3 regions of the Amycolatopsis sp. cmx-4-54 genome follow, and region 1 is predicted to be linked to each of the others. Evidence: riboswitches for the same ligand, from Rfam matches in the RefSeq annotation. Region 1 holds a riboswitch; each other region holds the start of a gene.
What was found. A riboswitch is a leader RNA that binds a small molecule or an ion and turns the genes downstream of it on or off. The one in region 1 is predicted to bind S-adenosylmethionine.
Positions count from the first base shown of each region.

Region 2: another riboswitch for S-adenosylmethionine. It lies ahead of ACLJQ7_RS13165 (methionine ABC transporter ATP-binding protein); the one in region 1 lies ahead of thrC (threonine synthase).
Region 3: another riboswitch for S-adenosylmethionine. It lies ahead of ACLJQ7_RS30135 (aminotransferase class V-fold PLP-dependent enzyme); the one in region 1 lies ahead of thrC (threonine synthase).

Region 1 is NZ_JAEBEJ010000004.1:508,968-512,234, forward strand. It holds gene rpsT (30S ribosomal protein S20) at 38-298, shown strand; gene holA (DNA polymerase III subunit delta) at 350-1,333, opposite strand; SAM riboswitch class I at 1,469-1,601, shown strand; gene thrC (threonine synthase) at 1,615-2,880, shown strand; gene ACLJQ7_RS16270 (ComEC/Rec2 family competence protein) at 2,898-3,267, opposite strand, start outside.
Region 2 is NZ_JAEBEJ010000003.1:600,615-603,881, reverse strand. It holds gene ACLJQ7_RS13170 (4-(cytidine 5'-diphospho)-2-C-methyl-D-erythritol kinase) at 1-853, opposite strand, end outside; gene ACLJQ7_RS13165 (methionine ABC transporter ATP-binding protein) at 975-1,985, opposite strand; SAM riboswitch class I at 2,198-2,288, opposite strand; gene rsmA (16S rRNA (adenine(1518)-N(6)/adenine(1519)-N(6))-dimethyltransferase RsmA) at 2,534-3,267, opposite strand, start outside.
Region 3 is NZ_JAEBEJ010000010.1:194,579-197,845, reverse strand. It holds gene ACLJQ7_RS30145 (potassium/proton antiporter) at 1-267, shown strand, start outside; gene ACLJQ7_RS30140 (M23 family metallopeptidase) at 399-1,091, shown strand; SAM riboswitch class IV at 1,220-1,334, shown strand; gene ACLJQ7_RS30135 (aminotransferase class V-fold PLP-dependent enzyme) at 1,367-2,722, shown strand; gene ACLJQ7_RS30130 (hypothetical protein) at 2,742-3,267, shown strand, end outside.

The DNA.
Region 1 (3,267 bases):
CGGTGAAACCACCGAGAGATTCAAGAGGAGTGCCCCCGTGGCCAACATCAAGTCGCAGATCAAGCGCATCACCACCAACGAGAAGGCGCGTCAGCGCAACCAGGCGATCCGGTCCTCGGTGAAGACCGCGATCCGCAAGTTCCGCGAGGCCGCCGACGCCGGCGACAAGGCCAAGGCGCTGGAGCTACAGAAGGACGCGGCCAAGAAGCTGGACAAGGCCGTGACCAAGGGCGTTCTCCACGCCAACCAGGCCGCCAACAAGAAGTCCGCGCTGGCGAAGCGCGCGAACTCTCTCTGATCGGCTTTCGAAGGGCCCCGGCGACTCGCGTCGCCGGGGCCCTTCGCCGTTTCAGCGGCTTGTGCCGTGGGCGTCGACGACCTCCAGGACGGCGCGCTCCAGCGCGTACTCCGGGTTGGCCGCGACCCCTTTGACCTCGGCGTTGAGCCGGGCGACCACCCGCATCGCGGTGGCGAGCCCATCCTGGCCCCAGCCGCGGGCCTGCCCCTGGGCCTTGCGCACCTTCCACGGCGGCATCCCCAGCTCACCCGCCATCTGGTTCGGGTTCCCGCGACCGGCACCGGACACCCGCGCGATCGTCCGGACGGCGTCGGCGAGGGCGTCCGCGACCAGCACGTGCGGTACGCCCAGCTGCATCGCCCAGCGCAACGACTCCAGCGCGGCCGCCTTGTCACCGGCGACGGCCTTCTCCGCGACGGCGAACCCGTTCACGTCCGCGCGGCCTCGGTGGTAGCGCCGGACCGCCTGTTCGTCGACCGTTCCGCCGGCGTCCGCGACCAGCTGGGTCGCGGCCGACGACAGTTCACGCAGATCCGAGCCGACCGCGTCGATCAGCGCGAGCACGGCCGCACCGTCGATCTTTCCGCCGACGCGGCGGACCTCGTTGCGGACGAAGGATTCCCGCTCAGCGGCCTTGGTCAGTTTCGGGCATTCGACAACCTCCGCACCGGCCTTCTTCAAGGCGGTCGGGAGCGCCTTCGCGGCCTTGCTCCGGCCACCCCCGCTGTGCACGACGACGAGCACGATGCCGTCGGCGGGCGCCTTGACGTAGGCCATCACCCCGTCCGCCAGCTCCTGCGAGATGTCGTGCGCGGATTCGAGGACGATCACCCTGCCCTCGGCGAACAGCGAGGGGCTGACCATCTCCGCGAGCGCCGGGACTGTGAGGTCCGACACCCGGATCCGGGTGAGATCCGCCGTCGGATCGGCCGCCTTGGCCGCGTCCGAGGCGCGGCGGACCGCTCGTTCGATCAGCAGCTCTTCCTCACCGAGAACCAGGACCAGCGGCGATGGGGCGGAAGCTTGCGTCGTCACGGTGACGATCCTGCCACTCCTCCTCTCGTGTGCTTTGTCCGGTGATGTGTAGCGGGCACGGTGGCCCCACCGGAGCCTCATGTCGTACGGTGTTGGCGAGGCGACGCGATCACACGCGTGCCGACAATCGAATACCGCTCATCCAGAGGGGCAGAGGGAACGGCCCGATGAAGCCCCGGCAACCGGCGTCAGCCTGTCATTCCGCGATCGCGGGATAGCTGACGAACACGGTGCCAATTCCGGCCCGCCATGGCGGGGCAGATGAGGAAAGGAACCTCGCGATGACCGCAACCCTCGGCACGACCTCCACCACCAAGACCCCGGATCTCGGACCGGCCGTCGAACTGGTGTCGAAGGAAGAGGGACACCGGCAGCCGCTCGCTCCCGAATTCGTTTCCGCCGAGGATTTCTCGCCGCTCGAAGTCGCCTACGACTTCGGCCGCGTGCGCCGCGAGGACATCGAAGCCGGACCGAAGAACATCTGGCGCTACAAGAAACTCCTTCCCGTTCCTTCGAACGTCGAAGAGATCCCCAACACCGAACCCGGCGCCACCCGGCTCATCCAGGCCGACAGGCTCGCGAAAGCCTTGGGCGTCAAGAAGGTCTGGGTCAAGGACGACACCGGCAACCCCACGCACTCGTTCAAGGACCGCGTGGTCGCCGTCGCTTTGGCCGCCGCACGCGAGTTCGGGTTCGACGTACTCGCCTGTCCCTCGACCGGCAACCTGGCCAACGCCGTCGCCGCCGCGGCGGCCCGGGCCGGCTGGCGGTCGGTCGTGCTGATCCCGAAGACCCTGGAACGCGCCAAGATCCTCACCACCGCCGTGTACGACGGTGACCTGATCGCGGTCGACGGCAACTACGACGACGTGAACCGGCTCGCCACCCAGCTCGCCGCCGAGCAGGAGAGCTGGGCGTTCGTCAACGTGAACGTCCGGCCCTATTACTCCGAAGGCTCCAAGACACTGGCCTTCGAGGTCGCCGAGCAGCTCGGCTGGCGGCTTCCCTCCCAGATCGTGGTGCCGATCGCCTCCGGTTCCCAGCTCACCAAGGTGGACAAGGGTTTCCGCGAGTTCGGACAACTCGGCCTTGTCGACGAGACGCCGTACAAAGTGTTCGGCGCACAGGCCACCGGCTGCTCCCCCGTCTCGGCGGCCTTCCGCGCGGGACACGACGTCGTCCAGCCGGTCAAGCCGGACACGATCGCCCGGTCGCTGGCCATCGGGAACCCGGCCGACGGCCCGTACGTCCTCGACGTGGTCAACCGCACCGGTGGCGCGATCGAGGACGTCACCGACGAAGAGGTCGTCGAGGGCATCCGGCTGCTCGCCCGCACCGAGGGCGTCTTCACCGAGACCGCCGGTGGCGTCACCGTCGCGACGGCCAAGAAGCTCATCGAGACCGGCAAGCTCAACCCGGACGAGGAGATCGTCCTGCTGATCACCGGCGACGGCCTCAAGACCCTCGACGCCGTCGAGGACAAGATCGGCCCCAAGGCCACCGTCAGCGCCTCGGCCGACGCGGTCCGCGAAGCTCTCGGCATCTGAGTTCCCGGCGGCCCGCCTCAAGAACGAGGCGGGCCGCGGGGCTCACCCCGGCGTACCAGGGCGAGACCTCGCGCGTCGGCGAGGACAGCCGTGTCGCCGTCCGTGTCCGTCCTGGCGACCGACGCGCCGACGGCCACCAGATTGTCCAAAGTGGACTTGTTCGGATGTCCGTAGGTATTACCGGCGCCGACACTCACCAACGCCGCCCGCGGCGAGACGGCGTTGAGGAAGTCCGGTGCCGTGTAACGGCTTCCGTGGTGCGGAACCTTCAGGATCTCGGCACGCAGCTCGGCGCCCTCGGCCATGAGGTCCGCCTGTGCGGCGAGCTCGATGTCACCCGTCAGCAGCACCCGGCCCGCCGGGGTCCCGGCGCGCAGGACGACCGAA
Region 2 (3,267 bases), on a different contig from region 1:
ACAACTCCGCGGCGACCTCGACGGCCGACTGGGCATCCGCGCACAGGAAGGCACAGGTCGGCCCGGATCCGGACACGGTGCCGGCGAGCGCACCCGCGTTGACTCCCGCCCGCAACGTGCGGCGCAGTCCCGGACGCAACGAGACAGCGGCCGCCTGCAGGTCATTGCCGAGAAGCAGCGCCAGTTGCCGCGGGTCGCCGGATGCCAGCGCCTCCACCACCGGAGTGTGCGAACCGATCCGCGGCGGACTGCCCTCTTCACGCAACTTGTCCAGCTCGCCGAACACCCGCGGAGTCGAAAGCCCACGCTGGTCGAAGGCCAGGACCCAGTGGAAGGTGTGCCTCGACAAGACCGGCACCAACTGCTCGCCTCGGCCGGTGCCCAGCGCTGTCCCGCCGTAGAGCGCGAAAGGAACATCACTACCGAGCTTCGCGGCGATACCCGCCAGTTCGTCCCGGGAGATGTCGAGCTTCCAAAGCGACGCGAGCCCCACCAGGGTCGCGGCAGCGTCGGCACTGCCACCGGCCATCCCGCCCGCGACCGGGATGCCTTTGCGCAACACGACTCTGACCTTCGACTCGCCATCCGCCTTGCCGACGTGGGCCGCCAACGCCTGCGCTGCCTTCCAGGCCAGGTTGTTGGCTCCTGTCGGTACGGAACCTTCACCTTCACCGTAGACCTCGACGCCGGGGTCTTCGGTGACCGCGACGGTCACCTCGTCGGTCAGGGAAAGCGCCTGGAACACGGTCACCAGCTCGTGGTAGCCGTCCGGGCGTACATCTCCGACCGACAGGTGCAGGTTGACCTTGGCGGGAACCCTGACGGTCACTGGGGGCGGTACGACGGCGAGCACGCGTCAAGCCTACGTGGCCGCTCCACTTGCCTTGTCACCAGGAGAAAAGAGAACTTGCGGGTCGGACGCGAACGGGCCGCCCCGGACGCGATTCGTCCTGGGCGGCCCGTTCGCGGAGGAATCAGGCGGCGACACCCTGCGGGCCGCGGACCGGGTGGGTCACGTGACCACCACGTTCGGCGATCCAGGCGAGCGCGGCGTCCGCGCGCTCACCGCGCACCCCGAGGCGGAACCGGCCGACCGGCGTGTCACCGATCCGGGTCAGGCCGCCCCCGATGGTGGCGAGCTCGACGTCGAAGCGGCCGGCGGCTTCTGGCAGCAGCGCACCGACCGAGGCGAAGCCGACGAGCACGACGTCCACCGCGCGGTCGTACTTCGAGGCCTGTGCGCGCCCGGTTTCGATGACGGGAAGCAGCGCCTGCGCGGTCCGGCTGTTCGGGTCGGAGACCAGGTCGAGCACGGTTCCGCGTTCGATGATCGCGCCGGCCTCCAGCACCGCGACGTCGTCGCAGACACGGCGGACCACTCCTGCGTCAGGTGTGGTGAGCAGGACGGTGACGCCGAGCTCGGCGCGCGCACGGTCGAGCACGGTCAGGACCGCGCCGGACTCCTCGGGCTGCACGCCCGCGGTCGGGTCGTCGGCCAGGAGCACGGACGGCCCGGCGGCCAGCGCCTTGGCGATGGCCACTCGGCGCAACTGCCCCTCGGACAGGTCGCCCGGTCGCTGCCCCGCTCGGGGGGTGAGCCCGACCAGGTCGAGCAGGTTGCCGACCCGGTTGCGGCGCTGCGGCCCGTCGAGGCCGAGTTGTTCGAGCGGCGAAGCGATGTTGCCGGCGATGGTGCGTTCGGCGAGCAATTCCGGCTTGGTGCTCACTACGCCGACCTGGCGCCGGATTTCGCGGAGACGGCGTCCGTCGAGGGTTCCGGTGTTGAGCCCGTCGAGGCGGACGACACCGCGGTCGGGGCGCTCCTGAAGACCGATGCACCGAGCGAGGGTCGACTTGCCGGAGCCCGCCGGGCCGACGACTCCGAACAGCGAGCCTGCTTGGATGTCCACGCTCACATCGCGCAGTGCGACGACGGGATTTCCGTTGAGGGGAAAGGATTTGGACAGGTTTTCGACAGTGATCACGAAAGGCTCCATGCACATGGGGCGCTGCTTCTTTCGAGCGCGCCGACCGTCACCGAGTAACCGTCCGGGAAACGGACGGATTCAGAGATAAGGGAATGGACTCAGGCAGTAACGGTGGAGCGTCGACACGCACTTACCGTGCGGCGACCTTCATCGACGACACGTCGCCTGGTCAGCAGGAGCGGGTGGGTGACCCTGTTCATTAGGCACAGCCTCCATCGGTCCTGGCGGTAGCACCTGCCCTGTGGAGGGTGGTTGCTGCGACTTCGGCGAGCCAGGTCTCTCAGTCGCTCGGGATGGCTTACTGAGTAAAACCGATCCCACTGGATGAAAGCAAGCGCGTAGGCGCAGATCACACGTCTGGTCGCGTCCAGCATACAGGATGGGCTGCCCATATTCTGAGACCACTAGGGAGTGTCCAGCTCGCGGCGGACGCGCTGCCTGCCAAGACGGGGCCCGCCGGCAAGAATCGAGAAGAGGGAGCGCGCACTCATGCGGCCATGGCCGGCCGCCGTTCGCGCGGCTCCGGTCACCCCCGCGAAAGATGGTCAGCCTGCGGCCGCGGCGATCCGGGCGAACTGATGAACGTCCAGCTGCTCCCCGCGGGTCTTGGGGTCGATACCGGCCTTTTCGAGCAATTCCCCCGCGCGTTCGGCGGAGCCGGCCCACGACGCCAACGCGGCACGCAAGGTCTTCCGTCGCTGAGAGAAGGCAGCGTCCACGACCGCGAACAGCCGCTCCCGATCCACGGACGACACCACGTCGCCCCGTTCGAACGCGACCAAGGCGGAATCGACGTTCGGAACGGGCCAGAACACCGCCCGAGGCACCGCGGCGACCTTGCGCGTCTTCCCGTACCAGGCGAGCTTGACACTGGGCACGCCGTAGGTGCGGCTTCCCGGGCCCGCCGCCATCCTGTCCGCGACCTCGGTCTGGACCATTACAAGGCCGCTGGTAAGCGACGGCAACTCGGCGAGCAGATGGAGCACGACGGGAACGGCGACGTTGTACGGCAGGTTCGCGACCAGCGCCGTCGGCTGCGCAGGCAGGTCGTCCGCGGTGATCCGCAACGCGTCCGCGCCGACGACCGTCAGCCTTTCACCCCCGCCGCGCTCGGCCACGGTGCTCGGCAGCCGCCCAGCCAGCACCGGATCGATTTCGACCGCGACGACCTCGGCACCGGTCGCGAGCAGTCCGAGGGTCAGCGAGCCGAGGCCCGGCCCTACCTCCAGGACGACGTCCCCTTCGCCGATCCCCGAAAGGTCGACGATGCGGCGCACCG
Region 3 (3,267 bases), on a different contig from region 1:
GCGGAACTCCTGCAGGTCCGGATCAACACCGGATCCAAGATGCACGGCGTCTACCTGGCCGAACTGCGGCTGCCCGCGGGGGCGACGATCAGCCTCCTCGTCCGCGACGGCTCCGGCTTCACACCGAACAAGAACACCAGGCTCCAGGAACGCGACCAGTTACTCGTCGTGACCACCGCTGAAGCCCGTGACGCGGCCGAACGACGCCTGCGGGCCGTCGACCGCGCCGGCCGTCTCGCCAGGTGGAAGGGCGAATCCGGCCAGTAGGTCACGAACCGGCACCAGCTGTTCGTCGGTTGATCTCAGAAAATTCTTCCCTTCCGTACTCCTTTTGGATTACTTTCCCCGCAATCGACTCCATCGAATGGGTGAGTGTCGCGGGGTAAGGAGTACGCAAGGTGACGAAACTTCCTGTGCGGTTCGCCGGTCTGGGGGCCGCTGTGGCACTCGTCGGAGTGGTTCTCGCCGCTCCGACGGCGACTGCTGCGCACTCGGCCGGTGCTTTCCCCGCGTTCGGGCTGCCCTTCGGCACGGGCCAGTCGGTCTACTCGGCGGGGATCCACTCGGACAACGGCACGTCCGGAGTGAAGAACGCCATCGACTTCAGCCCCGGGGACAAGACCGTTCGCGCCCCGCTGGCCGGAACGGTGCGGATCCAGCACTGCTCCGGTGGTGGCTGGGTGACCGTCGACCACGACGGCGGCTGGCGGACCGGGTACTACCACCTGGAAGGCATCTCGGTCACCGACGGCCAGAAGGTCGCCCCGGGCGACGCCCTCGGCCGGACCGGCAACGCGCTGCCCTGTGGTGGCAGCAGCACCGGCGCCCACGTGCACTTCACCCTGTGGACCCTGCCCACGGCCGCCGCGCAGGGCGGCGACTCGCGCGATTTCGGGGTCGGCGCGGGCAATTGGAACGGTATGTCCTACGACGAGGTGTCGACCAAGGTCGCCGAGGCCTATGGCGAGGCCGTCGACGGCAAGACCTTCGGCGGCTGGCAGTTCACCGCGGGCACCGATCAGTACTCCGGCACCGCGACCGAGGTCTCCTCCCGCGCGACCGTCCCGCTGCCCGGCCGATTCCGGGTCTGACCTGCCGTTGCCCGGCGCGGCGCGGCGCCGGGCAGCGGTTCTTCCCGCTTGCGGAGCACGTGAGCGGCGTCTCAAGATGCGGACGAGGGCTGGCTCGATCGCCCGCCCATCCGCTAACTTCGTCCGTAGGTCACGAGTGTCAGCGTCAAGCCCCGGCTAGCTGACCGGCAACCCTCCTACCGCGGTGGGGTGCCCCGGGTGAGGACCTGGCTCGTCGCGTGGTGCGACGGGCAAGCGCGGGATCCTCGTCGGGTCCCCTGACCCGGAGGACGACGATGACTCTCGCTCTCGAACGCACCAGTGTTCCCGCTGAAACCGTTGCCACCCGCGAAATCCCGGCGGTCGCTTGCGCCGATCTGCGGGTTCCGCTGGTCACCGGCGGCGACATCGGCTACGCCAACCTCGATCACGCGGCGAGCGCCCCCTGTCTGGACAAGGTGCGTTCCGCGGTCGACGAATTCCTGCCCTGGTACGCCAGCGTGCACCGCGGCGCCGGGTTCGCCTCGCAGGTCTCGACCAAGCTTTACGAGCGCACGCGCGGAATCCTGCGCGAGTTCGTCGACGCTCGGTCGACCGACACCGTCGTGTTCACCCGCAACACCACCGATTCCTTCAACCTTCTCGCGCGCAGCCTGCCGAAGCACACCTCGGTCGTCGTGTTCGACACCGAGCACCATGCCGCGCTGCTGCCGTGGAAGGGGCCGAACGTCCGCCGGATCGAAACCCCTCGGACCCGCCTCGCCGCGGTGTCCGCTGTGGACGAAGCGCTCGCGGACTGCCCGCAGGGCCCGCGTCTCGTGGTGCTCACCGGCGCGTCCAACGTGACCGGGGAACTGTTGCCGGTCAAGGAGATCGTGGCCGTCGCGCGGCGGCACGGCGCCCGGATCGCGCTCGACGCGGCGCAGCTCGCGCCGCACCGGAAGATCTCGATACGCGAACTGGGCGTCGATTACGTCGCGCTGTCGGGGCACAAGCTGTACGCGCCTTTCGGTGCCGGCGCGCTGATCGGCCGCGCCGACTGGCTGCGCGCGGCTCAGCCGTACCTCGCCGGTGGCGGCGCGACGAAACTCGTCAACCGTGACTCCGAAAACCTCGGCGTGGTCTGGAATTCCGGTCCCGAGCGGCACGAAGCCGGTTCCCCCAACACCGTCGGCGTCTACGCGCTCGGGGTCGCCTGCGAGACCCTGGCCGCGAATTGGGATGGGATCGTCGCCCACGAGGAGGAACTGCTGGCGCGCCTGCGCCGCGGCCTCGCCGCCATCCCCGGCTTCGCCGAACTGCGGCTGTTCGACGCGCCGGTCGACCGGGTCGGCACGCTCAGTTTCGTCGTCGACGGCTTCGACCCTGGCTGGCTCGCCGCGGTGCTGTCCGCGGAATACGGCATCGGCGTGCGAGACGGCGCGTTCTGCGCGCACGTGGCGACGAAGCGGCTGATCGCCGTGGCCGGCTCGACGGGGCAGCAGGCCGTGCGGGTCAGCCTCGGCCTCGGGAGCACCACCGAGCACGTGGACCGGATCGTCCTGGCGCTGCGCCAGATCGTCGCCCGCGGCGCGCGCTGGCAGTACGAGAAGCCGGAAGGCCGCTGGGTGCCGGAGAACGATCCGCGGGAGCTTCCCCCGTTCTGCGCCTGATCCACTACCCTCACCCCGCATGGGGAACGAGCGACCGCGTTACTGGTTTCCGCTGGCGTCGCTGGGATTCGCCCAGCTGCTTGTGGTGGCTTTCGGCGGGATGTGGTCCGGGGGCTGGTTCGCCTACGCGCCGGCCGGTGGGCAGCAGTTCCTGACCCAGAATCTGTATGGGGTCGGTGATGGCCGGTACGTGGGCTTGTACGGCGTCGAGATGAGCCGTGAGACCGCGGCCGCGCTGGACATGTCGTTCGACGTCGCCGCCGGACGGACGGACGGCTGGCTGTTCGCCGTTCTCGCGGTCTACCTCGGCACGGTGCTGTTCTACGCCATCCGGACGAAGGCCATGCGCTGGTGGAAGGTCGCCGCGATCGCGCTCGGCGGTCTGGTCGCCATCGTGCTGGCGGATCTGGTCGGCTACTGGGAATTCGATCTCGACGGCGACACCCGGAGCGCGATCCTGCTGACGCTGGGCCTGGCCGGGCTCGCCTGGCTGGAGCGCAGCGTGCTGGTGCTGGTCGTGGCCGCCGCGTTCGTGCTCTGCGCGG